2 regions of the Ewingella sp. C233 genome follow, and region 1 is predicted to be linked to the other one. Evidence: predicted binding sites of a transcription regulator. Region 1 holds the regulator's gene; the other holds the start of a gene.
The links. The regulator PhoB, encoded in region 1, activates phosphate uptake and scavenging genes when phosphate is short. The targets are predictions, from matches to a motif close to CTGTCATAAAACTGNCNNAT.
Positions count from the first base shown of each region.

Region 2: pstS (phosphate ABC transporter substrate-binding protein PstS) is a predicted target of PhoB. The motif match lies at 13,622-13,641, and genes of this name have one in related genera.

Region 1 is NZ_JBUZRI010000001.1:121,096-137,163, forward strand. Features, by position in the region: gene sbcC (exonuclease subunit SbcC) at 1-2,433, opposite strand, end outside; gene sbcD (exonuclease subunit SbcD) at 2,430-3,668, opposite strand; gene phoB (phosphate response regulator transcription factor PhoB) at 3,910-4,599, shown strand; gene phoR (phosphate regulon sensor histidine kinase PhoR) at 4,687-6,012, shown strand; gene ACZRKO_RS00640 (cobalamin-independent methionine synthase II family protein) at 6,250-7,353, shown strand; gene brnQ (branched-chain amino acid transport system II carrier protein) at 7,798-9,117, shown strand; gene proY (proline-specific permease ProY) at 9,264-10,688, shown strand; gene ggt (gamma-glutamyltransferase) at 10,765-12,528, opposite strand; gene ACZRKO_RS00660 (peroxiredoxin C) at 12,811-13,413, opposite strand; gene ACZRKO_RS00665 (ACP phosphodiesterase) at 13,622-14,203, opposite strand; gene queA (tRNA preQ1(34) S-adenosylmethionine ribosyltransferase-isomerase QueA) at 14,339-15,412, shown strand; gene tgt (tRNA guanosine(34) transglycosylase Tgt) at 15,523-16,068, shown strand, end outside.
Region 2 is NZ_JBUZRI010000004.1:338,478-354,545, forward strand. Features, by position in the region: gene ACZRKO_RS19065 (GMC family oxidoreductase) at 1-1,184, opposite strand, end outside; gene ACZRKO_RS19070 (gluconate 2-dehydrogenase subunit 3 family protein) at 1,184-1,906, opposite strand; gene ACZRKO_RS19075 (methyl-accepting chemotaxis protein) at 2,258-4,153, opposite strand; gene ACZRKO_RS19080 (4'-phosphopantetheinyl transferase family protein) at 4,475-5,200, shown strand; gene ACZRKO_RS19085 (NADPH-dependent FMN reductase) at 5,308-5,880, shown strand; gene ACZRKO_RS19090 (NCS2 family permease) at 5,951-7,288, opposite strand; gene yieH (6-phosphogluconate phosphatase) at 7,452-8,117, shown strand; gene ACZRKO_RS19100 (TetR/AcrR family transcriptional regulator) at 8,089-8,853, shown strand; gene phoU (phosphate signaling complex protein PhoU) at 8,921-9,649, opposite strand; gene pstB (phosphate ABC transporter ATP-binding protein PstB) at 9,660-10,427, opposite strand; gene pstA (phosphate ABC transporter permease PstA) at 10,525-11,412, opposite strand; gene pstC (phosphate ABC transporter permease PstC) at 11,413-12,369, opposite strand; gene pstS (phosphate ABC transporter substrate-binding protein PstS) at 12,474-13,514, opposite strand; gene pdxR (MocR-like pyridoxine biosynthesis transcription factor PdxR) at 13,663-15,135, opposite strand; gene ACZRKO_RS19135 (amidohydrolase) at 15,271-16,068, shown strand, end outside.

The DNA of each region.
Region 1 (16,068 bases):
ATCGTCGAGCAGAGCTTGCATCAGCGCCGATTCATCGCTGAATTCGCTGGCGTTAAGCGCCTGCTGCCACGCTTCTTCGGCCTGCTGCAAACGTATAGCAGATTGCTGCTGCTGTTGGTTCAACGTTGCCAACTGGCCGGCCAGACGATCGCGCTGCTCCTGGGCTTTCAGTAATTGTTCTGATGCCCGCTGGAAAGTGTTTTCGCACGCCTGCATTTGGGTTCGCAGCTGTTCACGCACCTGAGGAATTTGCTGTTCACCAAATAGGGCGGTGCGCTGAGCACTGAGTTCCGCCAGTGCTTTTTCGGTGTCGCTGAACTGCTGTTGCAGGCGCGTAAGCTGAAGCTGTGTCTGAGCATGATTTTTCTGCATCAGCGTAAAGCGTTCAGTTAATAGCTCTGCTTGCTGGCGGGCGTTTTGCTGCTGGTTGACGGCGGCGGCAAGCGCATCTTTGGCCTGTTGCAGCAGGCGTTCGGCCTGCTCATGACTGGTGAGATGCCGCTGACACTGTTGTTCATCCTGTTCGCAGCGTTCCAGCCATTGCCCGAGCTTATCAGCGTCCTGCAAAGTGAAGGATAATTGCAACGGCGCGCTAAGCTGCTGCCAGCTCTTCAGGTGAGAGTCCAGTTGCTGCTGGTCTTGTGTCAGGCTGTTTTGCAGACGTAACTGCTGCTCTTTCAGGCTTTCAGTTCTGGTCCGCAGCTCCGTACCGGCGGTATGTAACGCTTCGGCTTTCGCGCGCATTTCTGCCACGCGCTGCGCTGTTTCAGACGGTTTAATCTCCTGATAGCGTTCAATGGCCGGATGAGACGTCGAGCCGCACAGCGGGCAGGCTTCTCCGGTTTGCAGACGGGCGCGTTCGGCTTCCAGACTGACAATCCGCTTTTCCTGCTCCAGCAATTTTTCAACATCATTAAGATGAGCTTTCTGCTGTTTGAATTGCTGTCGGATAAGTTCCAGCTGTTGTTCTGCAACGGCCAGTTCGGTCTGGCGCTGTGTGAATTCGGTGGTCTGCTGTGCGACCCGCAGGCTTGTTTGCGGGTACAGCTGGGACAGGGAAAACAGCTGCTGGCGCACCGGCCGCAGTTGCACCAGTTCTGCCTGACGTGAACGCAACGCAGCGAGGGGATGCTGTTTCTCCAGCTCCGCCTGTTGCTGCTGCTGGGTGCTCAGGGCCGCAGTCAGCGGGGTCTGTTGGGCCTGATGCTGAGTGCTTTGGGCTTCCAGTTGGGCGCGCTGGGCGGTCAGTTGTTCGAGCGCGGCATTTTGCTCACGGACCTGATGATTCGCCTCCGTGAGCGACTGCGACGCGTCTGCCTGCGTTTTTCGCCACTGGGCAATCTGGTTGTCGAGGGGCTGTACCTGTTCGTCGATGAGCTTTTGTTGCTGCTCCTGAATCTGCATCTGTTGCTGACGGGCGGTACGTGCCAGTTCCAGCGCCTGATTCAACGGCGTCATCTGGGCCAGCTGCTGTTCCTGTTGCTGCGTCAGGTCAGTGATCTGCTGCGATAAAGCCTGATTTTCCTGACGAATACGGTTGCGGTCATTGAGCAACGGGCGCAGTTTTTCAGCCGGTTCGCTGCGCGCCAGTTGCTGTAACTGCGGCGCGGCCTGCGCGATATCCTGTTCCGTGGCTGCCAGCTGGCGTTGGTATTCGGCCTGTTTTTGCTGTGCGACTTGCCACTGTTGCAGCCAGTTAAGATCCTTTTGGCGCATCTGAGATTGCTGGCTTAACTGCTGCTCCTGCCCACTGACCGCCGCCAGTCGGCTTTCCAGTAACTGACGCTGCTCTTCGCTCAATAGCTCAATGCCCGCCATGCGCTGGTGCAAACCTTCAAGCTGATTCTTCGCTTGTTTATGCTGTTCGAACACCTGTTCCGACAGGCGGCCATAGATCTCAGTGCCAGTCAGCTCTTCGAGCAGTTCGGCGCGGTCATTGGCGTCGGCATTCAGGAATGCGGCAAACTGCCCCTGCGAGAGCATCATCGATTTGGTAAAACGGCCGAAATCCAGACCAGTAAGCTGGGCGATGGCGTCAAGTTTATCGCGCACTTTGTCGGCCAGAATTTTGCCGTCGGCCAGTAACGCCAGCTCGACTTTGGGGGCCTGTAAATTGCCATCCGGTGAATTTTTGGCGCGGCGCTGGCTCCAGAAGGCGCGGTAGCCGATGCCTTTGACTTCGAACTCCACCTCCGCCAGAGATTCGGCCGTGTGGCGGGTCATCAGCTCGTTTTGCGTCGGTGAAACGTTCAGGCGTGGTGTCTGGTGATACAACGCCAGACAAATGGCGTCGAGCAGGGTGGTTTTCCCCGCGCCGGTCGGGCCGGTAATCGCGAATAAACCGTTACTGGCAAAGGGCTCGGCGGTGAAGTCGATCTTCCATTCACCTTCCAGTGAGTTCAGGTTTTTCAGACGCAGGCTGAGAATTTTCATGATGCGTTCTCCTCGGCTGAGGTGCCGCTTTGTACCTGTTCCACCACCTGAGCGAACAGGGTGCGCATCCGCGCCTGGCGGTTTTCATCTACCCCGGTTTCCAGTGCCAGACGGCGTTCAAATACCTCGCCGACGCTCAGTTCGCTGAGGGTCTCTTTTTCTTGTTGCGAAATGCTGTTTTGCCGCTGCTCTTTGCTGCGGCGCAGTAACACCACTTCGACCGGCAGGTCGGCGGTCAGGGCCTGAATCCGGCGCTGAATATCACTGAGATAATCCTGCGTGGCGACTTCAATATCTAGCCACACCGGCTTGTCGGTCTCAGCGTCAGTAAACTGTTTTAGTTGTTGTTCGATGTCGACGAGCGCGCCCTTGATCATCTGCATCGGCTGAAATTGCGGGATCTCCAGCGTGTCGATGGCGTTGAGGGTCGCGCCATCAAAATCGAGTAAATAGACGCTTTTCACTTTGCCCAGCTCGTCAAAACTCAGGGCAATCGGTGAGCCGCTGTAGCGGATATGCTCGGTTTTCGCCACACACTGGGCGCGATGAATATGCCCGAGGGCCACATAATCTACCGGCGGAAAAGCCTGTGCGGGGAAAGCGTCGAGCGTGCCGATATAGATGTCGCGTACTGAGTCAGAGGTGCTGACGCCGACGGTGGTCAGATGACCGGTGGCGATGATCGGTATCAGCACGCCGAGGCGTTCACGTTCGGCCACGGCGGCCTGATAAAGTGCGTCATAATGTGCGGCGATGGCTTCCTGCAATGCCAGCTGCTTGTCGCTACCGGACTGACCAGCCTGACTGGCAATCAAATCACGAGGGCGCAGGAACGGAATGGCGCACAGCACCGCTCCGGGCGTGCCGTCACGTTGATGAAGCACCAGAATCTGCTGCGACAAATCTTCGCCGACGGTAGCAATCACCCGGGTATTGAGGCAGGAGAGCAGTTCGCGTGACTCATTAAGCGTCGCAACCGAATCGTGATTTCCGGCCAGAACAATTAACTGGCAGCCGGTTTTTTGCAGTTCCACCACAAAGCGGTTATACAGTTCGCGCGCATAACTCGGTGGGGAGCCGGTATCGAAGATATCTCCGGCCACAATCACGGCGTCAACCTGATGATTTTCCACCTGTTCCGTCAGCCAGCGTAAAAACGCCTGATGCTCGGCGGCACGGCTTTTGGTGAAAAAGTACTGACCAAGATGCCAGTCTGAAGTATGGATCAGGCGCATGAAACTCCCGTGATGAAGTGTGCCACGATGCAGTGTCGCAAAGAGTGTCGCAAAGTATAAACGCCAGCAGGGTCGGCTGTCCCTGATAAATCAGCCGGATTTCAGCGGCATGACGTAATAATGAAGGCTTAGCTACACTTAGTTCGGTTGCTGGTTTTTTTTCATAAATCTGTCACAAAACTGACGCATAATGCCTCCCGCAATCAAACAATTGATCGCTAACCTATTGGCAGGATCTACGATGGCTAGACGTATATTAGTGGTTGAAGATGAAGCTCCGATCCGTGAAATGGTCTGCTTCGTACTGGAACAGAATGGCTATCAGGCAATTGAAGCAGAAGATTTTGACTCGGCAATCGCTCGGTTAATCGAACCTTTCCCCGAACTTATTTTACTCGACTGGATGCTACCGGGCGGTTCCGGCATACAGTTCATCAAACACCTTAAACGCGAAGCGTTAACGCGTGAAATCCCTGTCATGATGCTGACGGCACGTGGTGAAGAAGAAGACCGGGTGCGCGGGCTGGAAGTGGGTGCTGACGACTACATCACCAAACCGTTCTCACCGAAAGAGCTGGTGGCGCGTATTAAAGCCGTGATGCGCCGGATTTCACCGATGGCGGTGGAAGAGGTGATCGACATGCAGGGCCTGATCCTCGACCCGTCATCACACCGCGTGATGGCGAACGAGCAGGCGCTCGACATGGGCCCGACCGAGTTCAAACTTCTGCACTTCTTTATGACCCATTCCGAACGTGTTTACAGCCGCGAACAGTTGCTCAATAACGTTTGGGGCACTAACGTGTATGTGGAAGATCGCACAGTGGACGTTCATATCCGTCGCCTGCGCAAAGCGTTGGAAACCAGCGGGCACGATCGGATGATTCAAACCGTACGTGGGACCGGGTACCGGTTCTCAACACGCTACTAATATCCGTCATACTTCAAGCTGCAGGCGACTTGAATTATTTAGGGTAACGAATCATTTAGGGTAGAGAACAACTGACGGAGTTACTGTGTGTTAGAACGTCTGTCCTGGAAACGGCTGGCCGGGGAACTGTTCCTGTTCTGCCTGCCGGCGCTGATCATCGGTATTTTCTTCGGCCATTTCGGATGGCTGCTTTTTGCGTCCCTGCTGGCGGCGCTGGGCTGGAACTATTATAACCAGCTTAAACTCTCTCATTGGCTGTGGCTCGACCGCAGCATTACTCCGCCAAATGGCCGCTGGAGCTGGGAACCGCTGTTTTATGGCCTTAACCAGATGCAGATGCGCAACCGACGGCGGCGGCGTGAACTCGGTCAACTGATCAAACGTTTTCGCAGCGGCGCAGAATCGCTGCCTGATGCGGTAGTGCTGGCGACCGAAGAGGGGAATATTTTCTGGTGCAACGGTCTGGCGCAGGAGCTGCTGGGCTTTCGCTGGCCGGAAGATAACGGGCAGCATATTTTCAACTTGCTGCGTTACCCGGAATTTCGCGCCTGGGTGCAGAACCGCGACTTTGACCGTGCCCTGAATTTACAGCTGAACAACGATCACTATGTCGAATTCCGTGTCATGCCTTATTCGGAAGGGCAGTTGCTGATGGTGGCGCGCGACGTCACTCAGATGCGCCAGCTCGAAGGTGCCCGTCGCAACTTCTTCGCCAACGTCAGCCATGAATTACGCACGCCGCTGACGGTGTTGCAGGGCTATCTGGAGATGATGGAAGACGAGAAGCTGGAAGAGCCTTTTCGCAGCAAAGCGCTGGACACAATGCAGGAGCAGACCCGTCGCATGGACGGGCTGGTTAAGCAACTGCTGACGCTTTCGCGCATTGAAGCCGCCGCGAATATTGATCTCAATGAGCGGGTGGATATGCCGCTGATGCTGGGAATGCTTGAACGGGAAGTGCAGACGCTGAGCAGTGGCCGTCACGACATCGTGTTTCGCGTTAACGACAAATTGCAGGTGTTTGGCAATGAAGATCAGCTGCGCAGCGCGGTCTCGAACCTGGTCTATAACTCGGTCAATCACACGCCAGCGGGTACCCGGATTGAAGTCAGCTGGCAGCAGACGCCACTCGGTGCGCAATTTCAGGTCAGCGATAACGGACCGGGTATTGCCCCTCAGCATTTACCACGCCTGACGGAGCGTTTTTATCGCGTTGATAAGGCCCGTTCCCGCCAGACCGGCGGCAGCGGACTGGGGCTGGCGATCGTCAAACATGCACTCAGCCACCACAACGCCAAGCTCGATATCATCAGTGAAGTGGGCACCGGCACCCGCTTTATGTTCACTCTGCCGCAACGGCTGATTGTACCTGCGGGGCAAAACAGCGGAGTACGGGTTAAGCATCCGGAATAAACCGGAAAGCTGCTGACAGAGCAGCTTTCCCTTTTTGCCTTGCACGAATCTCATCGCCATCATGAATTTCCTTCACGTCCCATGAAAAATCCTCGTTTGTCGGTGAAACCTTGGCATGACAGGATAGCCTTAAAGATGTTTAGCCATCTGGATGGCTTTATGTAACTTTAAGTGATTATTCACTTTGTGAATCATTGGCTCCCTGCCTCTGGCGGGAGGCACCTTCAGGAGATTTTCATGCAACGTACTCTTCCCCCTTTCCGTGCTGACGTGGTAGGCAGTTTTTTACGTCCGGCGGCCATTAAGCATGCGCGTAAGCAATTCCAGGCGGGTGAGATTGATGCCGGCCAGCTGCGCGCAGTAGAAGATACCGAGATCCGCCGCGTGGTTGAGCTACAGCGTGAAGCCGGTTTGCAAGTGGTTACTGACGGTGAGTTTCGCCGCGCGTGGTGGCATTTCGATTTCTTCGAGGGGCTGGACGGCGTAGAAGGTTACGATGCAGTTCAGGGGATTCAGTTCAACGGCGTACAAACCAAAGCGCGCAGCATCAAAGTCACCGGCAAGCTGGGGTTTAGTGACCACCCGATGCTGGAAGATTTCCGCTTCCTGAAAAGCATCAGCGGTTCTGCCACACCGAAAATGACGATCCCGAGCCCAAGCGTGATGCATTTTCGCGGCGGCCGTGACGCAATCAGCAAAGAGATTTACCCGGATCTGAACGCCTATTTTGACGATCTGGCGCAGTTGTATCGTGACGCAATCAAAGCGTTCTATGACGCTGGCTGCCGTTATCTGCAACTCGACGATACCGTCTGGGCGTATCTGTGCTCGGAAGATCAGAAGAAGCAAATTCGCGAACGCGGTGATTCTCCGGAAGAGTTAGCGCGTACTTACGCCGGTGTGCTGAACAAAGCGATTGCCGGTAAACCCGACGATCTGGTGATTGGTCTGCATGTTTGTCGGGGCAATTTCCGCTCGACCTGGATCTCCGAAGGCGGGTATGAGCCGGTAGCTGAGATTCTGTTCGGCGGCGTCAACATCGATGCGTTCTTCCTGGAGTATGACAACGAGCGCTCCGGTGGCTTCGCGCCTTTACGTTTCATCAAGCCGGGTCATCAGCAGGCCGTTCTGGGCTTAATCACCACTAAATCTGGCGAACTGGAGCTGGCGAAAACGGTGGAAAGCCGTCTTGCAGAAGCGGCCGAATTCCTTGATATCAACCAGATTTGCCTCAGCCCGCAGTGTGGGTTTGCCTCAACGGAAGAGGGAAACAGCCTGAGTGAAGAGCAGCAGTGGGAGAAGCTGAAACGGGTCGTAGATATCGCTGCCCGTATTTGGTGACCTGAAAAACTAGTAGGTTAACCTTCTGTTAACACTTTATAAACGTGCGTGAAATGACTGTAATCTGGTAGTTTTGCGCACTTTTATTGTCAATCGTGCATATCTTGTGCTTCGTATGTTCATAAATCATACATATCATGTGACGTGTTTTAACGCTTATTTAGTGGTATTTACTGCTTTGTTGTAATTATCTGGTGGAAGACTCTGCTTTTTGGATCGCGACTTGCCTTTCCGCACTATAAACGTTTACCTTAGCTCCCGCTGTCGCTCGATACTCCCTGCATAACAACATCTTTATCTGCATATCATCAGGCGTTTATAAGCTCCTTTCTGCCCTCACATCGATGTTAACGCGCGCTCATCGCGGCGTTGTCTCATGACGAAAGAGCAGGGTGCCAGCAACGGTCACTTTTATTCATTTGAACAGGCAACACGACACCAATCATGAGTACTCGTTTAGCAAGCAAAGATATTCTGGCGCTGGGTTTTATGACCTTCGCCTTATTCGTCGGTGCAGGGAACATTATTTTCCCACCGATGGTCGGCTTACAGGCTGGCCATGAAGTCTGGTGGGCAGCTGCCGGCTTTATGGTGACGGCGGTTGGCCTTCCGGTGATGACCGTGATCGCGCTGGCGCGCGTCGGTGGTGGTGTTGACGCCCTGAGTACGCCGATTGGCCGTGCGGCCGGTTTACTGCTGGCGACGGTCTGTTATCTCGCCGTGGGTCCGCTGTTCGCCACGCCGCGTACGGCAACGGTTTCTTTCGAAGTCGGGATCGCGCCACTGACCGGTGACGGCCCGATGCCGCTGTTCATCTATAGCGTGATCTACTTTGCGCTGGTGATTGGCATTTCCCTCTATCCGGGGAAATTGCTCGATACTGTCGGCCACTTCCTCGCGCCGTTGAAAATTGTCGCGCTGGGTGTATTGGGCATTGCCGCCGTGTTGTGGCCTGCGGGCCAAAGTATTCCGGCGACAGAAGTCTATCAAACTGTGCCGTTCTCCAGCGGTTTTGTGAATGGATATCTGACCATGGACACCTTGGGCGCGATGGTCTTTGGGATCGTCATTGTGAACGCAGCGCGTTCACGTGGCGTAAGCGATGCCAAATTGCTGACCCGTTATACCGTCATGGCGGGTTTGATTGCCGGTGTGGGCCTGATGCTGGTTTACCTGAGCCTGTTTAAACTCGGTGAAAACAGTGCCTCACTGGTACCGGATGCGACCAATGGCGCGGTTGTCTTGCATGCTTATGTTGCCCATACTTTTGGTGGCGTTGGCACCTTCTTCCTGGCCGCACTGATTTTCGTTGCCTGTATGGTGACCGCGGTTGGCCTGACCTGCGCCTGTGCGGAGTTCTTCGCGCAATATTTGCCGCTCTCTTATAAGACGCTGGTATTTATTCTGGGCTTGTTCTCCATGCTGGTCTCGAACCTCGGCCTGAGCCATCTGATTCAGATTTCCATCCCGGTGCTGACGGCGATTTATCCGCCGTGTATCGCGCTGGTAGTGCTGAGCTTCACGCTGCGCTGGTGGAATAACACCACCCGTATCATGGCACCGGTGATGCTGGTCAGCTTCTTGTTCGGTGTGATTGATGGCATCAAAACGTCTGCACTGGCAGACCTTATGCCAGCCTGGACTTCGCACCTGCCGCTGGCGGCGCAGGGTCTGGCATGGTTGCCGCCTTCAGTGGTGATGCTGGTGTTGGTCGGAATTTACGACAAAATCAGCGGTCCGCGCAGCGTTACTGCACATCAGTGATCCGTATTGAAGGTTCACGCAAGTGATGTTTAGATCGTATAATTGATTTTCGCCAAACAGGCCACGGGATCCCTTCCGTGGCTTTTTCATTGGTTTGAGTAAAGTCTCTCATCAGATTTGATGAAAACAGAAATTGGATTAATTACATGCAGCACTCAGTTGAGCAACCGTCCGTTGAGAAAGAACCGCCTGCGACTAAATTAAAGCGCGGCCTGACGACCCGGCATATTCGTTTTATGGCGCTTGGTTCGGCCATCGGAACCGGGCTGTTTTACGGTTCGGCCGAAGCGATAAAAATGGCCGGCCCCAGCGTATTACTGGCGTATTTGATCGGCGGGATCGTTGCATTCATCATCATGCGCGCTCTGGGCGAGATGTCGGTGCACAATCCGCAAAGCGGCTCTTTCTCGCGTTATGCGCAGGATTATCTCGGGCCAATGGCCGGATATATCACCGGCTGGACCTACTGTTTTGAAATCCTGATCGTGGCGATTGCTGACGTGACGGCGTTCGGCATCTACATGGGTATCTGGTTCCCGGATGTCCCGCAGTGGACCTGGGTGCTCAGCGTGGTGCTGATCATCGGTGCGATCAATCTGGTCAGTGTCAAAGTGTTCGGTGAACTGGAATTCTGGTTCTCCTTCTTCAAGGTCGCGACTATCATCATCATGATTGTGGCGGGTTTTGGCATTATCTTCTGGGGTATTGGCAACGGCGGCCAGCCGACCGGTATCCACAATCTGTGGAGTCACGGTGGTTTCTTCAGTCAGGGGATTATGGGCACCATTTTATCCCTGCAACTGGTGATGTTTGCCTATGGCGGCATTGAAATCATTGGTATTACAGCCGGTGAAGCGGAAGATCCGAAGAAGTCGATTCCCAAAGCCATTAACTCCGTTCCGCTGCGTATCTTGGTGTTCTATGTGGGTACGCTGTTTGTGATTATGTCGATTTTTCCGTGGAATCAGGTGGGCACACAGGGCAGTCCGTTCGTGCTGACTTTCCAGCACATGGGCATTACCGCGGCGGCCGGCATTCTAAATTTCGTGGTGATCACCGCTTCGCTTTCTGCGATTAACAGCGATGTGTTCGGCGTTGGCCGTATGCTGCACGGAATGGCGAAGCAGGGCCAGGCGCCTAAAATGTTCAGCAAGGTTTCCCGTCTGGGTACGCCATGGGTCACGGTTCTGGTGATGATGGCGGCGCTGCTGGTGGCGGTTTACCTCAATTACATCATGCCGTCTAACGTGTTCCTGGTGATTGCCTCTCTGGCGACCTTCGCGACCGTCTGGGTGTGGATTATGATCCTGTTCTCGCAGATCGCGTTTCGCCGTAAATTGAGTAAACAGCAGGTTAAAGCGCTGGAATTCCCGCTGCGTGGTGGCATCTATACCTCGGTGTTCGGCATCCTGTTCCTGTTCTTCATCATCGGCCTGATTGGCTGGTTCCCTACTACCCGCGTTTCGTTGTACGTCGGTCTGGTATGGGTGGCAGTACTGCTGATCGGTTATGCGTTCAAGCTGCGTAACGATCGCAAGAAAGAAGCGCTGACTGTGGACAACAACGGCTAAGTAAACGCTCACATTAAGATAAAGAAAAGCCCCCGATATCCTCATGATAGCGGGGGCTTTTTCATCTTATTACGGATTAATATCCAATAGCAGCACCCGCGGGTCTGCGCACATCATTGGCGCCATACAGATAGCCCTCACGCACTTTGCCCGATACCGCCGAGTCATTGCCTGAGTTCATCGGCGTGACACCCGCAGCACCCGGTAAGCCCACCAGAATCAGCTCTGCTGCGCCCCAAGGGGTTTGTTCCACCATTTTGTAGCCCATCTTCGCCAGAACATTCAGACTGTCCTGAGAGACACCGCGCTGCTCGTAATACACTTCGTCTGGCAGCCACTGGTGGTGAATGCGCGGTGCATCGACCGCTTCCTGTAGCGGCATGCCGTAATCAATGACGTTAAGCGCGGCTTGAAGCGTAATAGTGATGATGCGGGAACCGCCAGGCGAGCCGAGAACCATAAAGATTTTGCCATCTTTGGTCACTAAACTCGGGCTCATTGAGGAGAGTGGGCGCTTACCGGGGGCGATGGCGTTACGCGAACCCTGCACCAGACCGTACAGATTTTTTTCGCCGACTTTGGTGGTGAAATCATCCATTTCATCGTTAAGGAAGAAACCGGTGCCCGGCGCAATCACCACGGAACCGAACAGTCCATTGATGGTGTAGGTCGTAGAAACAGCATTCCCCATTTTATCGACGATGGAGTAATGCGTGGTTTCCGGCTTCTCATGGGGTTCCATACCCGGCTGCACCTGCGTGGACGGCGTGGCTTTATCCGCTTCTATTCTCTTACGAATTTCTTCGGCGTAGCTTTTGCTGACCAGACGATCGACCGGGTTCTTCACAAATGCTGGATCGCCAAGATAGGTGTTACGGTCCATATAGGCATGGCGCATGGCTTCGGTGAGCGTGTGGATGGACGCCGCAGAGTTGAAGCCCATGCTTTTCAGATCATAGCCTTCAACGATGTTAAGAATTTCACACATCGTCACGCCGCCGGAGCTGGGTGGCGGTGCGGAGACAAATTTATAGCCGCGATAACTGCAGGTGATGGGGGCAGTTTCGGTGACTTTGTAGTTTGCGAAATCCGCCGCAGTCAGAATGCCACCGCCTTTTTTTGATGCCGCTTCCACCGCCGCCGGGATTTTGCCTTTATAAAATGCGTCCGGGCCATGTTCGGAAATGGATTCGAGCGTATTGGCTAAATCGGTTTGCACCAGTTTGTCGCCGGGTTGTAACGGACTGCCGTCCGTTCGCAGAAATATGCGTGCTGCTTCCGGATCTTCTTTAAAGCGCTGGACTTTGGTATCGAGAATATCGGTATCTGCGCGGGTCAGCACGAAGCCCTGACGCGCGAGTCTAATCGCCGGCGCCATCACCTGCTGGCGGCTCAGCGCGCCGTACTCTTTCTGTACTGTATCCATTCCCAGTACGGTACCGGGGACGCCTGCGGCCAGATAGCCATACAGGCTGGCGCCTTTTTTCACGTTGCCGTCGGCGTCGAGATACATATTGGCGCTGGCAGCGGCCGGTGCGGTTTCACGGAAATTGATAAAAGTGTCTTTGCCGTCCGCCAGGTGTACCGTCATAAAGCCGCCACCGCCGATATTGCCACAGCACGGGTTCACGACGGCTTGCGCATACCCCACGGCAACGGCGGCATCAATGGCGTTTCCGCCCATTTTCAAAATATCCACGCCCACCTGCGAGGCCAGATATTGTGACGTCACCACCATACCGTTTTTGGCTTCTACTGCCGGGCTGGAGGCTGCATACAGCGGTGCGCTGGAGAGCATAGCCAGTGCGATAAGCGATTTTTTCCATGGAATTACCCACATATAAACTCCTGTTTATTACCCAGTCATTTTGATATCAGAACCTTCAGGCTCTTGTGTGATAACGCTTTTTTATGGCGATCGCGTCCATTTCGCCCGAAGGATCTATGCAAGGTACGCGCCAGTTATCGAGGTTTCGCACAGCAGGCAAGGGACATACTGAGAGTAGCGTTTATTGTGGGGAACGCGCAGTGATTTGTTACGAATATGTGAACGAATGGGAGGGCGGGCAAAAAAAACGGCCAGCGAGGCTGACCGTTATTGACCTTGAAATCCGAAAGAGGATTACAGGTTTGAGGCGTTTTCAGACAGGTATTTAGCAACGCCATCTGGTGATGCGCCCATACCTTTTTTGCCTTTTTCCCACTGAGCCGGGCACACTTCGCCGTGCTCTTCGTGGAATTGCAGTGCGTCAACCATACGCAGCATTTCGTCGATGTTACGGCCCAGTGGCAGGTCGTTAACAACCTGGTGGCGAACCACACCGGCTTTGTCGATCAGGAATGAGCCGCGCAGTGCAACACCAGCGTCCGGATGTTCGATACCGTAAGCTTTCTGAATTTCGCGTTTGATGTCAGCAACCATTGCGTATTTAACAGGACCGATACCGCCTTTCTCTACCGGAGTGTTACGCCATGCGTTGTGAACGAACTCTGAGTCGAAGGAAACACCCACAACTTCAACGCCACGTTTCTGGAACTCTTCATAGCGGTGATCGAAAGCGATCAGCTCAGAAGGACACACGAAGGTGAAGTCCATCGGCCAGAAGAAGATCACAGTAGGCTTGCCTGCAGTGTGTTTTTTGAAGTTGAAGTTTTCAACAACTTCGCCGCTACCGAGTACTGCTGCTGCGGTGAAATCAGGGGCTGGACGAGTTACCAGGACCATAAGTACTCCTGTTTATAGTAGGTAAGTGAATAGGATGTATAAATCGCTAGCTAGTATAGGGTCTGAAGGAAAGCGAATAAACCCCATCAGACCAATCAATCAGATAGTATCTGGCTATCAGTTTGCGAGCCAAGTCGCAATACTGGCTATGATTAACCGCCTTATTTGCAGGGTTTTGTGCGTTCGTTCACGTTATTAGCCGGAGGGCTTAAAGCTGTCGGTTTTTCGCCTGCTGCATCATCTGCGGATAAAATTGCCAGAAAAGTTGCTCAAGGGCGTCGTAGTTCAGCTCAAGATCGTGGAAGGATCCCTCCAGCGCACTGAGTTTTGGTCGCCGGGACGCCATCCCCGTTAATACGTTGCCGATAAAGGGCAGGGCGGCGTAACGTTGCATCCAGCGTTCAGGCCAAAGCCAGGCATTCAAATTCTGGAAGCGTTCGGGCATATCGGGCAGTTGCGGTTCAATTTCCTGCTGACACTGGTCGATAAAATCCTCCAGCGAAACAACGGGCACTAGCGTTTCCCAGTGACGGGAGAGGAAGTGATCCCAGACCACATCCAGCGTGATGGGCGCCACGCGGCGGAATTCCGGACGAAAATAGCCGCGGGCGATTTTCACTTCCGGCAGGCTGTCCGTCATGACGTCAACCCGGCGGTGCATGCGGATACCGCTGACAATCGTGTCGGAATAGAGGCCGTCAGGATTACCGCGAACGAAGTCAGCCAGCAGGTTGCCCAGCAGCGAACTGTCGGCCATTGAGGCCAGATGAAGGTGCGCTAAAAAATTCATCGGGGGAGTATAGCGCAGGAAACTTGATCTCTGACAGGGTAGCGGGTGCCTTTATTAGCGCATCCCCTTGCAGGGGGGGCGCCGTACCACTAGACTAACCCGCCTGTTTTTGTCCGTTAAGTGAAGTGAAAAGCCATGCGCGTTGCCGATTTTTCTTTTGAACTCCCCGAGTCCCTGATTGCCCGCTATCCGCAGACCCAGCGCAGCGGCTGCCGTTTGTTGTCGCTGGATGGTCCGACCGGCGAGCTGACGCACGGCGTTTTCACCGATATTCTTGATAAAATCCTGCCCGGCGATCTGCTGGTTTTCAACAATACCCGCGTGATCCCTGCCCGTGTATTTGGCCGTAAAGCCAGCGGCGGTAAGATTGAAGTGCTGGTTGAGCGCGTGCTGGATACCAAACGCATTCTGGCGCATGTCCGGGCGTCAAAATCCCCGAAACCAGGTGCTGAACTGTTGTTAGGTGATAACGAAAATATCAAAGCCACCATGGTAGCCCGCCACGACACGCTGTTTGAACTCGAATTCAATGAAGATCGCGACGTTTTCACACTGCTCGATGAAATCGGCCATATGCCACTTCCGCCCTATATTGATCGCCCGGATGAAGACGCCGACCGCGAGTTATATCAGACGGTCTACAGCGAACGTCTTGGCGCTGTAGCGGCACCGACTGCCGGTTTGCATTTCGACCAGCCACTGATGGATCAGCTTAAAGAAAAGGGCGTAGAGTTTGCCTTCGTAACACTTCACGTGGGCGCGGGCACCTTCCAGCCGGTGCGCGTTGACACCATTGAAGAGCACATTATGCACGCGGAGTATGCTGAAGTGCCTCAGGACGTGGTCGACGCGGTGCTGGCCTGTAAAGCGCGCGGCAACAAAGTGGTGGCGGTGGGTACCACGTCCGTCCGCTCGCTGGAAAGCGCGGCCAAAGCCTGTGACAACGGACTGATTGCGTCATTCTTTGGCGACACCAAGATCTTCATTTATCCCGGCTATCATTATCAGGTGATTGATTCCCTGATCACTAACTTCCACCTGCCTGAATCAACATTGATCATGCTGGTCTCGGCGTTTGCCGGCTACAAGAACACCATGAACGCTTACCATCAAGCCGTGGCAGAACAGTACCGTTTCTTCAGTTACGGCGATGCAATGTTCATTAACCGTAACCCGCTGGCCCCGCAGGAAGTGGTGGCGCAGCAATAAGTAATCAGTAACTATCGGCCTGGGCGCACTGCGTGTATCTGGGCTTTCTTTCCGGGCGTGATGCCACGGATTTAACCTCATCAGACTGTTTCTCTGATGCTGGAGGCAATGTGAAGTACGAATTAAGCACCACCGATGGCCGCGCCCGTCGCGGACGTCTGGTTTTCGACCGCGGCGTGGTTGAAACCCCTGCCTTTATGCCAGTCGGTACTTACGGCACGGTAAAAGGCATGACGCCGGAAGAAGTCAAAGAAACCGGTGCGCAGATCCTGCTCGGAAATACCTTCCACCTGTGGCTGCGTCCGGGTCAGGAAATCATGAAGCTGCATGGCGATCTGCATGACTTTATGAACTGGCATGGCCCGATCCTCACCGATTCAGGCGGCTTCCAGGTGTTCAGCCTGGGCGCGATGCGTAAGATCAAAGAAGAGGGTGTACATTTTCGCAACCCGATCAATGGCGATCCGGTTTTCCTCAGCCCTGAAAAGTCGATGGAGATCCAAAACGATCTCGGTTCTGACATCGTGATGATCTTCGACGAATGTACGCCATATCCAGCGGACTGGGATTACGCGAAACGTTCGATGGAGATGTCACTGCGCTGGGCGAAACGCAGCCGCGATCGTCACAACGAATTGAATAATAAGAATGCTTTG
Region 2 (16,068 bases), on a different contig from region 1:
GCCCCACCGATAAAGCCCAGTTTGGCGTGATCAAAGTTTTCCGCATTGAAGTCATCAATGACGGTCCCCGCCGCCCCCGCGCCGATAAACGGGTTGAAGATTTTGCTCTCATCAAAGAACAGTGAGATACCGCTGTTCATCTGATAGGCGAAGTTTTTTCCCACCACTCCTTCCCCCGTTTTCGGATCATAAGGCGTACCGATTTTCGACATCAGCAGCAGACGCACATTATGCAATTGGAAGGCACTCAGGATCACCAGATCCGCCGTTTGTTCGACTTCCTGACCATAGGCATCAATGTAGGTGACGCCGGTGGCTTTATTGCCGGTGGAGTCCGTATTGATTCGTACCACCTGTGCGCGGGTTTTCAGCGTGAAATTCTTCTTCTGGTAGAGCGCAGGCAAAATCGTGCTTTGCGGTGAGGCCTTCGAATAGTTGTAACAGCCGAAACGCTCGCAGTAACCACAAAAATTACAGGCACCCAGCTGCACACCGTAGAAGTTGGTATAAGACTCTGAGGCATTGGCGGCCGGAATGGGGAACGGGTGGAACCCGAGCGATTTCGCCGCATCGCCAAACAGTGAGCCGGAGTAGAGCTGCGTCAGCGCGGGCGTCGGGTAGCCCTGCTGGCGCGGTGCTTCAAACGGATTGCCGCCTTCGATGATCTTGCCCTGAATATTCCCCGCCGTACCGGAAGTCCCGCACAGCCGCTCGAATTTGTCGAAATAGGGTTCAAGCTCATCATAGGTCACGCCATGATCCTGCACGGTCATATCCGCAGGGATAAATTTCTCGCCATAGCGATCCACCACGGTTGAACGCATGGTCAGATCCGCAGGCAGCGCACGCCACTGCATACCATTCCAGTGCACCCCGGCACCACCGACGCCGTTCCCTGGCAGGAATGCGCCGAACTGGCGGTAAGGTACAGCGAAATCAGCCGACGTATGGCGCACGGTCACCGTCTCTTTGGCGGTCTCCTGAAATAGCTTCAGGCGTATGCCGTAGGTCAGTTCGTCCGCGATACGCGGATAGGCGAAATCAGGGTAGGTATCGCGCTGCTCACCGCGCTCCAATGCCATCACTTCAAGGCCGGCTTCGGCCAGTTCCATCGCCATAATGGCACCAGTCCAGCCCAGCCCAACGACTACCACATCAACATGCTTATTTTTTTGAGTACTCATTACGCATTCCTTTTGCTGGAAATACTGACCGGGCCAAGCGGATAGGCCTGGTTATGCTTCCCTGCCCAATCTTTGTAATCGGCGCGCGCACCGGGGAAACCAATCATTTTCCACGACGCCAGGTCCTGATTCCCACCGTGGAGCGGGTCAGACAAATAGCCCTCTTTGGTATTTGCCAGAAGTTGAGCGAAGAATGCCGCGCCGGTGAGCTCATCAAATTTCAGGTTGTTGGCTTCGAGCGACGTCAGCAGATCGTTTTGCTGCTGAACGGATAAATCTGCGAATTTCTTCTGAAATTCCTGCTGGCAGTAGGTATCCACCGCTTTGATACCGATGCGATAGGTATCACGGGGTGTCAGTTTGGACTGGTATCCCAGAGTCGGAGCGGCTTCAACAAAGGGCGGGTGCATGTACCACAAACCGCCGTGCCCATAGGGCAGTTCCATCTGTTTGTCGATATATTCCGGAACGCCCTGACTGACGGCGCCAGGCCCATTGGCATCGGTTGGGATCAGCCGTTCACAGGCGGCGAGCAGAAAACGCCACTCTTCATTGTTAAAATAAACCGGCACGTAATGCGGGGAAACACCCTCTGCGGCTTTACTACTTTTAGGTGAAAGCGCCATTGCGCCAGTCGAAACGGTGGCAACCAGAGGCACTAAGGCGAGCGTCTTTTTAAGAAAGCCGCGCCTCGAAGACGGGTTATTATTTTTTTCCGACATAGGTGATCCTCACACTAATAATTAACAGTCAATAAACACATCCACCAAAAAGAATAGTTATTTGTATATAGATTGTTAATCATAGTTAGGTTGCAAATCATTACAGCGTGTGCGGATTATTTTGCTGATAAAACATTCTACTGCCATACCAGAAATCCCCTACAACAATGAGGGTTTAAGCGGGTTTTGTTCAGAATAAAAAGCAAGGTAAGCGGGGATAAAGAGAAGATCCTACCAACGTACAAATTGTGCTGTTTTTCCACAGGAGAAAGTTTCATCAGCCATTGAGCCTAATAAAAGCCTGATGCGAAAAGTATCAGGCTTTTATTTTCAGTATGTTATAACGTTATTTCAGAGTTTAAAACCGGCGACCACCGTCTCAAGTTGCAGCGTCTGGTCCTGCATAGCCTGTGCCGCTGCAGAAACTTGCTCCACCAGCGCGGCGTTTTGTTGCGTGGTGTTATCAAGCTGGGTGATCGCTATATTGACCTGCTCGATACCAAGGCTCTGCTCCTGACTTGAGGACATGATTTCGCCCATTAATGTTGCCACATTGTTAACACCAACCATCAATTCATCCATCGTCGCACCTGCCGTCGACACCAACTGACTGCCGGTGGTGATATCCGCCACAGAGTCCTCGATCAGTTTTTTGATTTCGCGTGCAGAGGTGGCCGAACGCTGAGCGAGGCTACGTACTTCAGAGGCCACCACGGCGAAGCCACGGCCCTGCTCTCCGGCACGGGCGGCTTCAACCGCGGCATTCAGTGCCAGAATGTTGGTCTGGAACGCAATACCGTCGATCACACTGATGATATCGACAATTTTCTTCGAAGAACCGTTGATCGATCCCATGGTGTCCACAACCTGCCGCACCACCCGCGTGCCTTTTTCTGCCACGGCAGACGCATCACGCGCCAGCTGGTTAGCACCTTCTGCATTCCCGGCATTCTGCTTCACGGTGCTGGTCAATTGCTCCATGGATGCCGCCGTTTGTTCGATAGAGCTCGCCTGTTCTTCGGTACGCGCCGAGAGATCCAGATTTCCGCTGGCTATCTGGCGCGACGCAGAGGCGATCGCCAGCGTGCTGTCCCCCACCTGTTTAAGAATGGATTGCAGGAAGTCGAGGAAGTTATTAAAGCTGCGGTTTACGGCGTTAAATTCTGGGCTGCTGCTCGGCGGTAAACGTTGGGTCAGATCGGCCCCACCGGCAGATAGCTGGCTGATGTTTTTATTGAGCGCCGCAAGCTGACGCATGAAGATTTTGATTGAGGCAATCAGCACCAGCAACAGGAGTAATACCATCGGGATTTGCACCAGTCCCAGACTGGCAAGAATGCCGTGGGTACGTTGCAATAACTGGCTGGTTGGCATGTCGGTTACGATGTACCACGGCCCCTGAATCTTGCTCATAAACAGGGTGTGATCGGTCCCATCATTGTTGTAATCCGCCACCAGATTACTGCTCTCTTTGATCTGGTCGAGACTTTTGCGGATTTGTGCCGCCAGCGGCGACTGCTCGCCGAGCGAAGCCAGTTTCGGCAGTTTTTCATCGCTGCTGTGGCTGGTGCCAACGACAGTGCCATCCTGCTCGACGATGTAAATTGCCCCGTTGACCTTTTTCTCCATGTCGGTAACCAGTTGGTTGAAGAAACCCAGCGTCACGTCAATGGTGGCCACGCCCCACTGTTTATCGCCCTTATAAATGGCCATTGCACAGTTGGTTCGCGGCTGGGTGCTGGCATCATCAAAGTAAGCCGGTGCCCAGATACATTGGCCCTTTTCACCTTTCGAGGCTGCCAGATACCAGGACTGCTCAAAGTAATTTGACGATTCTGCGCTGTTCCAGAACGTGTTAACGGTCAGTTCATTATTGCTGTTGCGGGCGAAGAAGGTGCTGAACTTCACTTTGGCAGGGTCACGCTGATTGGGTAACGGCCAGATACCGCCGCCAAACACCGCGCTGTCGCCGTACTGATCCACCAGCGCCGGCAAGAGAGTGTCGATTGTCGCGCTGTCCATCTGCGCCACACTTTGGGTAATGCTGCGAACCTGAGATTCGACTTTGTTCAGACGGTCGTTAATCACCACGGCGATGTCGTCTACCTGGTTTGCGACCAGCGTACTTTCGGCCTGTTTCAGTTTAGGAGAGATAAAAACCTGGATGACAATGAGCGTAACGATAACCAGCACAATAAAAAATAAGCTGATCAAAGTGATAAAGCGTGATTGCGTTGTTTTTAACATTTTCGCGGTACTCACAGGCAAAGCAGCGAGATCGCTGCTCTACTACTAACGGCATTTTCCGGCGTTTCTTTATGTCTTTGTAGTGGATATATCTTGTGACTAACAGGGATCAATTCCCCGTAGGAATATCGTTCGGTTTGTAATTCTTACCCCCTACGACATAAGAATGTGAGCTGGCTCACTTTTTTGCGGTTTAAACGCTTTTTTAAGCAAAAAAAGGGATTTTGAGGCGATTTTTAAGCAGTTTTTAATGATTTCTCTTAATGTTATTCTTCGAGCCCTGAGAGAAAATAAGCCGAACCATTAATCATGGAGTGAACAATGGCGTGCCATTTCGCTAAATGGGTAGCAGCGGATCCTGAGCCGGATACTCACCGCCTTCCCGCCGACGTAATTTTATCCGCAAGAATTATTTCCGAAAAACAGCGTAAACGTTTTCTGACCGGCCGCGTTCTGCTGGCAGAGATGATGTTTTACCTGTACGGCATCACCGAGCTGCCCGCCATCATCATTTTACCGAGCGGACGCCCGAGTTTTGAATCGCCTAACCTGCCGGATTTCAGTCTGGCATTTGCAGGCAGCACCGCCGGTGTCATGCTCAGCAGCGAAGGAAAGGTCGGGCTGGATCTGGAGATAATCCATGCCCGCAGCGCGCTGATCAATCCGCAGCAACAGGCACAACTGTCCGCCGTTGAGCAGACGTGGATTAACCTGCAAAGCGATCCGGTGGAATCCGCTCTGCAACTTTGGTGCATTCGTCAAAGTATGCTGAAACTGTCCGGCCTGACCGAGTATGGAGAGAAGAGCCTGAGCCTGAACCCTGCATCGGGCCGTCTGCGCTCAGCCCTGACGCCCGAAGCACAGGTGATGAGCGATATCGACGGCTCCCTGACCTGGGCCTGTGCGCATTCACCGTCTATCGTGCGGTTACTGTGCTGGCGTTATGATCCGGACAACGGCTTCACCCGCACACAAACTTTGTCACCACAGCAGCAGCCTGATTCGCCGCATTTTATGAAGTTCACCAGCCTGCCTCCGGCAAAATAACTCTGCTTCAGCACAAGACGCCGGGGCCCCCCCTGTCCGGCACCCACAATCTGGTCTAGATTTAGGCTAAGCTCCATTTCAGAAGTCGTCCATAACAGGAGTAGTCAATGTCAACGCAACCACTGAAGTTTGTCACACTGTTAGGTAGCCTGCGTAAAGGCTCTTACAACGCCATGATCGCCCGTACTTTGCCAAAACTGGCTCCGGAAGGTGTCACTGTTGAGGCCTTGCCATCTATTGGCAGCCTGCCGCTGTACGATGCGGATATTCAGCAGGGAGAGGGTTTCCCGGCAGACATTGAGGCTATCGCCGAGCAGATCCGTCAAGCCGACGGCGTGATCATCGTCACCCCGGAATACAACTACTCCGTTCCGGGTGGCCTGAAAAATGCCATCGACTGGTTGTCGCGCCTCCCTAATCAGCCGCTGGCAGGTAAACCGGTGCTAATCCAGACCAGCTCAATGGGACCGATTGGTGGCGCACGCTGCCAGTATCATCTGCGTCAGATTCTGGTGTTCCTCGACGCGATGGTAATGAACCGTCCTGAATTTATGGGGGGTGTGATTCAGAGTAAAGTCGATGAGCAGATTGGCGAAGTGATCGAACAGGGCACGCTGGATTTCCTGACCGGTCAGTTAACGGCCTTCGCAGATTATACCCGCCGGGTTGCGTTGAAATAACACTTCGCCCGCAAACAAAAAAGCCCGCTGATGTTTTAGCGGGCTTTTTTTATGGCGTCAGAGGAAGGCTTTAGTGACTATCGACAAACACAATTTTCAGCACAAACAGCAGCGCAACGACCACCACGCACGGGCTGATTTCTCTCCAGCGACCGGTACCGAGTTTCATCACCACGTAGGAGATAAAGCCCAGCGCGATACCTTCGGTGATCGAGAAGCTGAACGGCATCATCACTGCAGTGACAAACGCCGGCACGGCTTCGGTCAGGTCATCCCAGGTGACGCGGGCCAGACTTGAGGTCATCAGTACACCGACGTAAATCAGCGCACCCGCTGCCGCGTAAGCAGGCACCATGCCCGCCAGCGGGGAGATGAAGATCACCAGCAGGAACAGAATGCCGGTAACCACGGCAGTAAGACCGGTACGGCCACCGACTGCAACGCCGGAAGAACTTTCGATATACGCAGTCACCGAGGAAGTACCGACAAACGCACCAGCAACCGAGGCGATACTGTCAACGTACAGCGCCTGATTCATTTGCGGGAATTTGCCGTTGGCGTCGGTCAGCCCAGCTTTGTCCGTCACGCCAATCAGCGTGCCAGAGGAGTCAAACAAGTTGACCAGCATGAAGGAGAAAATCACCCCCGCCAGACCAATATTCAACGCGCCTTTGATATCAACCTGACCAACTACCGACATCACGCTTGGCGGCATGGAGAAGGTACCGGTGTAATGCACGTCACCGATTGCCAGACCAATCACCGTCGTCACCACGATAGACACCAGCACAGCGGCATGAATGTTACGTGACGCCAGCACGGCAATAATGAAGAAGCCCAGAGCACCAAGCAGAACGTTATGTGATGTCAGATTGCCGATAGTGACGATAGTGTCCGGATTCGCCACGATAATGCCGGCGTTTTTCAGCCCCATCATGCCGATGAATAAACCGATACCCGCGGTAATGCCAATTCTCAGACTGGCCGGGATGTTGGCTATCATCCAGTAGCGGATGCGGAAAATCGTCAGCAAAAGGAAACCGATTGCGCCCCAGAAAATAGCACCCATGCCGATTTGCCATGAAATACCCATCGCGCCAACCACCACAAACGCGAAGAACGCATTCAGGCCCATCGCCGGTGCAAGCGCCACTGGCAGGTTGGCAATCAGGCCCATCAGGATGCTGCCAAAGGCGGCAATCAGACAGGTGGTCACGAAGACGGCTTGCTTATCCATGCCTGCCACACCGAGGATCTGCGGGTTCACGAACACGATATAGACCATGGTCAGGAACGTTGTTAGTCCGGCGATAGTTTCAGTACGAACGGTAGTGCCGTGCTGCGTCAGTTTAAACAGACGCTCGAACAGGCCCTGTCCGCTGGAGACATTGCTTTGTGGTTTGCTCATTATGAGTTCCGAAAAGAGGGGGAATGACGGTCGAGGGCTATCCTAACCCAAAAAATGCCATTTTTGATGCAGCTCACACTCTTTTTTTCTGGCATTTAACGGCACATGTCACTCTGTTCGGGGTAGAGTTGAGCCAATAATGCGAAATGGCTGAGGAAGAATGATGTCCGCGATTGAATGTGTACTTTTTGACTGCGACGGCACGCTGGTCGACAGCGAACTGTTGTGCTGTGAAGCCTACGTAGAAATGTTCGCGCATTTCGGCGTTACGGTCTCTTTTGATGAGATGTACAAAACCTACAAAGGGGTAAAACTCTACGAGATCATCGCCATCATCAATAATGCGCACGGGCTGGACGTCGCAAAAGAGGAGATGGAAGTCGTTTTCCGTCAACACGTCGCCCGGCTATTTGACAGTAAACTGCAAGCGATTGAAGGCGCACGGGAAGTGCTGGAAAAAATCACGATACCGATGTGCGTCGTGTCCAACGGCCCCGTCAGCAAAATGCAGATGTCACTCGGCAAAACCGGTTTGCTGGCGTTTATGGGGGATAACCTGTTCAGCGGCTATGATTTACAGCGCTGGAAACCGGACCCGGCGGTGTTATACAAAGCTGCCGAAGTGATGCAAGTAAATATCGACCACTGCATTCTGGTTGAAGACTCCGTTGCGGGTGCTCAGGCCGGTATCGCCGCCGGGATCCCGGTGTTTTACTACTGCGCCGACCCGCATAATCCGCCCATCGACCACCCGCTGGTCACCGAATTCCATCACATGCATGAGCTGCCCGCGCTTTGGCATGAGAAAGGTTATCAGATCACCGGTTAAGCGGCTCCCAAACTGCGATACGCAGGTTGTCACGACGTATCGCAATGGTTACTCTTTCGCGGCCCCGTTCGCTAATGATGAGGATAAGACGCTGAGCAGCCAAAGTTCCCCGGTTCAGGGACGCAAAAATGATCCGATAGGACTGAAACAGCGCATTTTTGACAGCGCACTGAATGAGTTTGCCGAATCAGGTCTGATGGGCGCGCGCATGGAAAATATCGCCGCCAATGCCAAAACCACCAAGCGGATGGTGGTCTATCACTACAAGACCAAGGAAGCGCTGTACATGCTGGTTCTTGAGCATGTTTACCGCGGTATCCGCCAGCATGAGTTGGATCTGGACCTGTCATCCTCTCCGCCCGCGGAAGCCATTGTGAAGCTGGTGGAAGCCAGTTTTGATTTCCACGTTTCGCACCCGGAATTCATCCGTATTGTCTCGACCGAAAACATGCTGCGTGGCCGGTTTATCCGCCAGTCCACCAGTATCCGCGCGCTGAACCAGACAGCATTAACCCTGCTGGAAGATATCCTCGAACGCGGCAAGCAAGGGCATTTGTTCAAAGAAGATGCCCAGGCACGGGACGTGCACCGGCTGATCAGCAGCCTGTGTGTGCATCAGGTCGCCAATCAGTACACCTTCGGCGCCCTGTTTGAAAACCCGGAAGAAGCCGACTTCCAGACCGCGCACTATCGCCAGCTAGCGGTGATGGTGGCGTTGCGGTACCTGATGAAATAGGACTTTGTTCAGAAAGCAAAAAGGCCTCATTCGAGGCCTTTTTCATTTCAACGGTTTAGCTGACCGATCAGTCTTTCTTTTCTTTGTTATCTGTCAGTAACTTATCCAGCGCATCACCGCCAACGTGACGGAAATCCTGCCCCTTCACGAAGTAGAAGATGAATTCACAGATGTTCTGACAACGGTCGCCGATGCGTTCGATAGAACGGGCGCAGAACAGCGCGGTCAGCACGCTTGGAATGGTGCGCGGATCTTCCATCATATAGGTCATCAGCTGGCGCACGATGCCTTCGTATTCCTGATCCACTTTCTTATCTTCACGGTAAATACGCACCGCTTCGTCGAGATCCATGCGGGCAAAGGCGTCCAGCACATCATGCAGCATCTGCACGGTGTGGCGGCCCAAAGATTCCAGACTCACCAGCAATGGCTGATGCAGGTGCGAGAACTTTTCCAGCGCAGTGCGGCAGATTTTATCTGCCACGTCACCGATGCGTTCCAGCTCGGAAATGGTTTTGATGATCGCCATCACTAAGCGCAGGTCGCTGGCGGTCGGCTGGCGCTTGGCAATAATGCGCACGCAAGCTTCGTCGATCGCCACTTCCATCATGTTCACTTTGTCATCACCTTTGATGACCTGCTGCGCCAGCTCCGCGTCCTGATTGTGCATCGCGGTGATAGCGTCCGTCAGTTGCTGCTCAACCAGCCCGCCCATTGCCAGCACCTGAGTGCGGATGTGTTCAAGCTCTGCATTGAACTGGCCGGAAATATGTTTATTTAAGTTCAGGTTATCCATTTTTCTTACCTCAACCGTAACGGCCAGTAATGTAATCTTCGGTCTGTTTACGCGCTGGCGAAGTGAACAGCGAGTCAGTGTCGCTGTATTCGATCAGTTCGCCCAGATACATAAACGCAGTGCGGTCCGAACAGCGTGCCGCCTGCTGCATGTTGTGGGTCACGATAACCACGGTGTAGTCAGACTTCAGCTCGGTGATCAGCTCTTCGATACGGCCCGTGGAGATCGGGTCCAACGCCGAGCATGGCTCATCGAGCAGCAGCACGTCCGGGCGAATGGCAATGCCGCGCGCGATACACAGACGCTGTTGTTGACCACCAGACAGGCTGTAGCCGCTCTGGTGCAGTTTATCCTTGGACTCGTTCCACAGCGCCGCTTTGGTCAGCGCCCACTGTACGCGCTCATCCATGTCGGTACGCGACAGCTTTTCAAACAGACGCACACCGAAGGCGATGTTGTCGTAAATCGACATCGGGAACGGCGTGGGTTTCTGGAATACCATGCCCACTTTGGCGCGCAGCAGCGCGATGTCCTGCTTATCGACCAGAATATTTTCGCCATCGAGCAGGATTTCGCCTTCGGCGCGCTGATCGGGATAAAGCTGGTACATTTTGTTCAGCGTACGCAGCAGCGTAGATTTTCCGCAGCCCGACGGGCCGATAAAGGCCGTGACTTCGTTCTTGGCGATATCCAGGGAAATATTTTTCAGCGCGTGGAATTTGCCGTAATAAAAGTTCAAGTCACGAACCTGGATTTTGCTGTTGGATGCATCAGTCATTCTCAGACATCTCTCTTTTATCTTTCGCGCGCCGCGTGGCGACGCCGGGTAAACAGTGAGGACAGCCGCAATCGCCTGCCCTCAATAATGAATTCGCTTATTGCTTCTTCTTGGCGAAAATCACACGCGCCAGAATATTCAGTACCAGCACGCAGACGGTGATAAGCAATACGCCCGCCCATGCCAGTTGCTGCCACTCCCCAAACGGGCTCATGGCAAATTTGAAGATGGTCACCGGCAGGTTGGCAATCGGCTGCATCATGTCGGTGCTCCAGAACTGATTGGAGAGCGACGTAAACAGCAGCGGCGCCGTTTCACCGGCGATGCGGGCAATCGCCAGCAGGATACCGGTCATAATCCCGGAGACCGACGCCTTCAGCGTAATGGCTGAAATCATCTTCCACTTCGGTGTTCCCAGCGCGTACGCCGCTTCGCGCAGGCTGTCCGGTACCAGCTTAAGCATGTTTTCTGTGGTACGGATAACAATCGGAATTTGCAGTAACGCCAGCGCCAGCACGCCCGCCCAACCGGAGAAGTGACCCATTTTCGCCACCACAATGGTGTAGACGAACAAGCCAACAACAATCGACGGTGCGGAAAGCAGAATGTCATTGATGAAGCGAATGACTTCGGCCAGCCAGGATTTACGGCCATATTCCGCCAGATAAACCCCTGCCAATACGCCCAGCGGCGTACCAATCACCGTGGCCCACAAAATCAGTAAACCACTGCCTGCGATGGCGTTAGCCAGCCCGCCGCCTGCGGTATTGGGTGGCGGCGTGTTCTCGGTAAACAGGGCGAGTGACATGCCGTCGACGCCTTTGACGACCGTCGTAAACAGGATCCACACCAGCCAGAACAGACCAAAGGCCATGGTCGCCATCGAAAGCAGCAGTGCCAGACGGTTCTTCTGACGACGCCACGCCTGACGTTTGCGGCGTGACTGCAAGAGTGCTTCGTTACTTTGCATTTCCATCGTCGTCATCTAGCGACCCTCTTTCTTAGCAAGACGCATGACCATCACCTTGGACAGGGCCAGCACGATAAAGGTGATAACAAACAGAATCAGACCAAGTTCCATCAGTGCTGCAGTATGCAGGCCCGCTTCGGCTTCGGCGAATTCGTTCGCCAGCGCCGAGGTAATACTGTTACCCGGCATATACAGCGATGCGCTGTCGAGCTGATAGGTGTTACCGATGATAAAGGTTACCGCCATGGTTTCACCGAGCGCGCGGCCGAGGCCCAGCATAATGCCGCCAATCACGCCGTTTTTGGTGAACGGCAGCACGATGCGCCAGATCACCTCCCACGTGGTACAACCGATGCCGTAAGCCGACTCTTTCATCATCACCGGGGTCTGCTCAAACACGTCACGCATGACGGAGGCAATGTACGGGATGATCATGATGGCGAGGATCACGCCAGCGGCCAGAATACCGATACCAAATCCCGGACCGGCAAACAGCGCGCCAACAATCGGGATACCGGACAGCACGTCGCCGACCGGGGTCTGGAAATAGGTGGCAAACAGCGGAGCGAAGACAAACAGCCCCCACATGCCATAAACGATGCTGGGAATAGCCGCCAGCAATTCAATCGCGATACCCAGCGGGCGACGCAGCCAGTTAGGGGCAAGTTCAGTCAGGAACAGTGCAATACCAAAGCTGACAGGTACGGCAATCAGCAGGGCGATAATAGAGGTCACGACCGTGCCGTAAATCGGCACCAGTGCGCCAAACTGCTCGTTCGGGGCATCCCAGGTTTTATTCCACAGGAAGGATAAACCGAACTTTTCGATGCTCGGTAAAGAAGCGATAAACAGCGAGACGATAATTCCGCCCAGCAGCAATAGCACAATCAGCGCTGCCAGTTTAACCAGCGCGCCGAAAATAATGTCACCGTGTTTACCGGGTGCTTTGATAGACGGCTTGTATTCAGCCATACCACTCTCTTCTATTCAGATTTAATTCCCTCTCCGGCCGGAGAGGGAATGAGGTAAAACACGCCTACTCTAACTCAAAATCATTCAAGGTGAAGGATGATGGGTTAGTAAAGTGCTTTACCACTGCTGTCTTTGATATTGGTCTTCCATGCTGCGCGAACTTGTTCAACCACGGCTTCTGGCAGCGTTGCATAATCCAGATCGGTGGTCAGTTTGCCGCCATTTTTATAAGCCCAGTCGAAGAATTTCAGCACTTCTGCGCCGTGTTCTGCATTCGATTGATCTTTGTAAACCAGAATGAACGTCGTGGAACTGATTGGCCAAGCGTTGTCGCCTTTCTGGTTAGTCAGGTCCTGAGCGAAGGTTTTGCTCCAGTCGGCGCCTTTAGCAGCCGCACTGAAGGACTCTTCGGTCGGGCTGATGGCTTTGCCGCTTGCGTCTACCAGCTTGGTGTAAGCCAGGCTGTTCTGCTTAGCGTAAGCGTATTCTACGTAACCGATTGAACCCGGCAGACGTTGTACGAAGGCGGCGACGCCGTCGTTCCCTTTACCGCCAAGGCCCGTCGGCCAGTTTACGGTTGAGCCTGCACCGATTTTGTCTTTCCACTCGGCGTTAACTTTAGCAAGGTAGCTGGTGAACACGAAAGAGGTGCCTGAGCCGTCAGCACGGCGAACAACCGCGATATTGGTGTCTGGCAGTTTCACGCCGGGATTAAGCTTAACAATGGCCGCGTCGTTCCACTTTTTGATTTTGCCGAGGTAGATATCACCCAGCGTTGCGCCATCCAGCGTCAGTTGACCGGATTTGATACCCGGCAGATTCACCGCCAGTACCACGCCACCGATCACGGTTGGGAACTGGAACAGACCATTTTTGTTCAGGTCTTCTTCTTTCATTGGCGCATCTGATGCACCGAAATCAACGGTCTTCGCGATAATCTGTTTTACGCCACCGGAAGAACCAATACCTTGGTAGTTCACCTGGTTGCCGGTCGCTTTCTGATAAGCATCAGCCCATTTGGCATAAACCGGTGCAGGGAAGGTTCCGCCAGCGCCCGTCAGGTTAGTGGCAGCGAAAGCAGACATTGCTGTGAGGGAAAAAGTCGCTGCTACAAGACCGGCGACGGTGTTACGCATCAATTTCATGTTCCACTCCTGGTGGTTTTATTATCAGATTCGACTCAGGTCGAGATTCATAAAGTGTTTGGCACAGGAGGAAAATAGGACAGTTTGGTGACAGTAAAATGTACGTAATATGACAGTTTTATGACAGCGGTCACAATTCGGGCAATCGCTATGTCCAGACGCGCTTTAAAGTTTCGACGGCAAGAATAATATCGGGGACTTTCACACAAGCAAAACCCAACACCAGCCCATAGCGACCAACCGGTGTCTCCAGGCTGCCGGGCAGCCACGACGCACTGAGCGGTGTGATCTCTATGCCCGCGGCCAACGCCTGCGCCACCAAACGCTGTTCTGTTTCAAGGCTGGGTAATGGGATCGTAACATGCAGACCGGAAGAGACCTGCGGCATGTCACCAATGTGGCTGAGATGCTGGTTCCAGGCTTCAAGCAAAGCATCGCGTCGGGCCAGCGCCGCGCGACGCATACGGCGGGTGTGCTGCTGAAAATGCCCTTCGCTGAGGAACATTGCCATCGCCATCTGGTCATTCATCGGTGGCTGACGGCTGGTCATGGTGCGCATCAGCAGGAATTGATCCACCAGCTGCTTTGGCGCCACCAGATAACCTAAACGCAATCCCGGATACATCACCTTGGAAAAAGAGCCGATATACAGCACCCGGTTACTTTGATCGATGGCCGCCAGCGGGGTTAACGGCGTTCCGCTGTAACGGTATTCGCCGTCATAATCATCTTCAATGATCCAGGCTTTATTCTCTTGCGCCCAATGCAACAACTCCATCCTGCGGGCCATGGAGAGCGTCGCGCCAGTAGGATACTGACAAGAGGGACTAACATAGGCCATCCGGGCTTTAGGGATCTGTTTTAACTGCCCGGTCAGCAGCCCTTCGTCATCGACACCGATCCCATGCATTTTGACACCAAAACAGGAGAAAGCGCCCGCAGCGGCCCAGTAGCAGGGGTTTTCAATCACGGCTTCATCATCGGGACGTAACAATAACGCCGAGCAGATCATAATCGCCTGTTGCGCGCCCAGCGTGATAACGATTTGTGAAGGGTCACACTTCAAACCACGGGCATGACGTAAATATTGCGCGATCAGTTCCCGCAGCTGCGGCTCACCCGCCGGATGCCCATACCCCATATGCGACATCGGTTCACTGCGCCAAAAACGGGTTTGCAGCCGGCTCCAGACATCAAAAGGGAAAAGGTCGATTGCGGGCATACCGATGCGAAAGGCCCGGGGAGCACCTTCGTGAATACGGTGATGGTTAAAGAGCGACGCCGTGGGCAGGCGGTAACCGACATGCAACTGTGGCTCAATGGCTAATACTTCGCCGGATTGCGCGCTTTTAGGCGGTGTATGCAGCAGTGCTACATAGGTTCCATCCCCCACACGGGTTTCTATAAAACCTTCGGCAAACAGGCGTTCATACACGTTCACCACCGTATTGCGGGAGATATCCAGCATTTGCGCCAGTTCACGGCTGGCCGGAAGTTTGACCCCGCTACTTTTGGGATTCCCTATAATTAATTCACGCAGCGCGACATAGAGCTGGAGCGAGAGTTTGCGCCCCGGCTTCAGTGTCAGTCCGGTGATTTCAAAAGGTAACGGCGTGGGCAAATTGGCACCTTTATATAGGGATGTTTTGGCTCTTTTATACATCCAATGCCAGGAATAGCATAGCGCCATTCATACCAATCTATGGGTTCCACCTCACGCGGTGCCAGGAAAATTCACTCTCTTCGAGGATTATTTATGTCTGCTCAAACTACTGTGATTTATTCAGCCAGGAAAATCATCACCATGTGCCCTTCCCTGCCGGAAGCCAGCCATGTGGCAGTCAAAGACGGAAGGATTTTGGGTGTGGGTTCACTGGATGAGCTGAAAGAGTGGGGGGATTATGTTCTTGATGACACCTTTGCCGACAAAGTTATTGTGCCCGGCCTGATTGAAGCCCACTCCCATACGACCGGCGGCGGCATGTGGCAATTCCCCTATGTCGGCTTTTATGACCGCCCTGACTACACCGGTAAAATCTGGAAAGGCTGCCGCTCCTTTGATGAAGTGGTCGAGGCGTTGCAGAAAGTCGAAAGAACCATGACTGACCCGCACGCACCGCTGATAGCCTGGGGCGTTGATCCGATCTATTTCGGCAGCGAAAAGCTTGGCCGTCAGCATCTGGATCGTGTTTCAACCACCCGCCCCGTGGCGGTGATCCATATGAGTATCCACCTGATGGGCGCCAATACGGCAGCACTGTCCGATTGCGGTATCGATGCTGACAGCCAGATTGAGGGCATCGTTAAGAATGAAGATGGTTCGCTGCACGGCGAGCTGGTGGAATTTGCTGCCATGGGACCGGTACTGCAAAAGTACGGTTTCTGGGATGCATTAACGACCGAACGGGCCATTCGTAATTTTGGTCAGGAAGCCTTCCGTGCAGGGTGCACCTCCGCTGCCGATATGGGCTTAACAGATTTCGATAATCCTGAGCTGGCCGCCAACTATATCCGCATGACCCGCGCCGAAGAGTTCCCAATCCGCCTGCTGGTG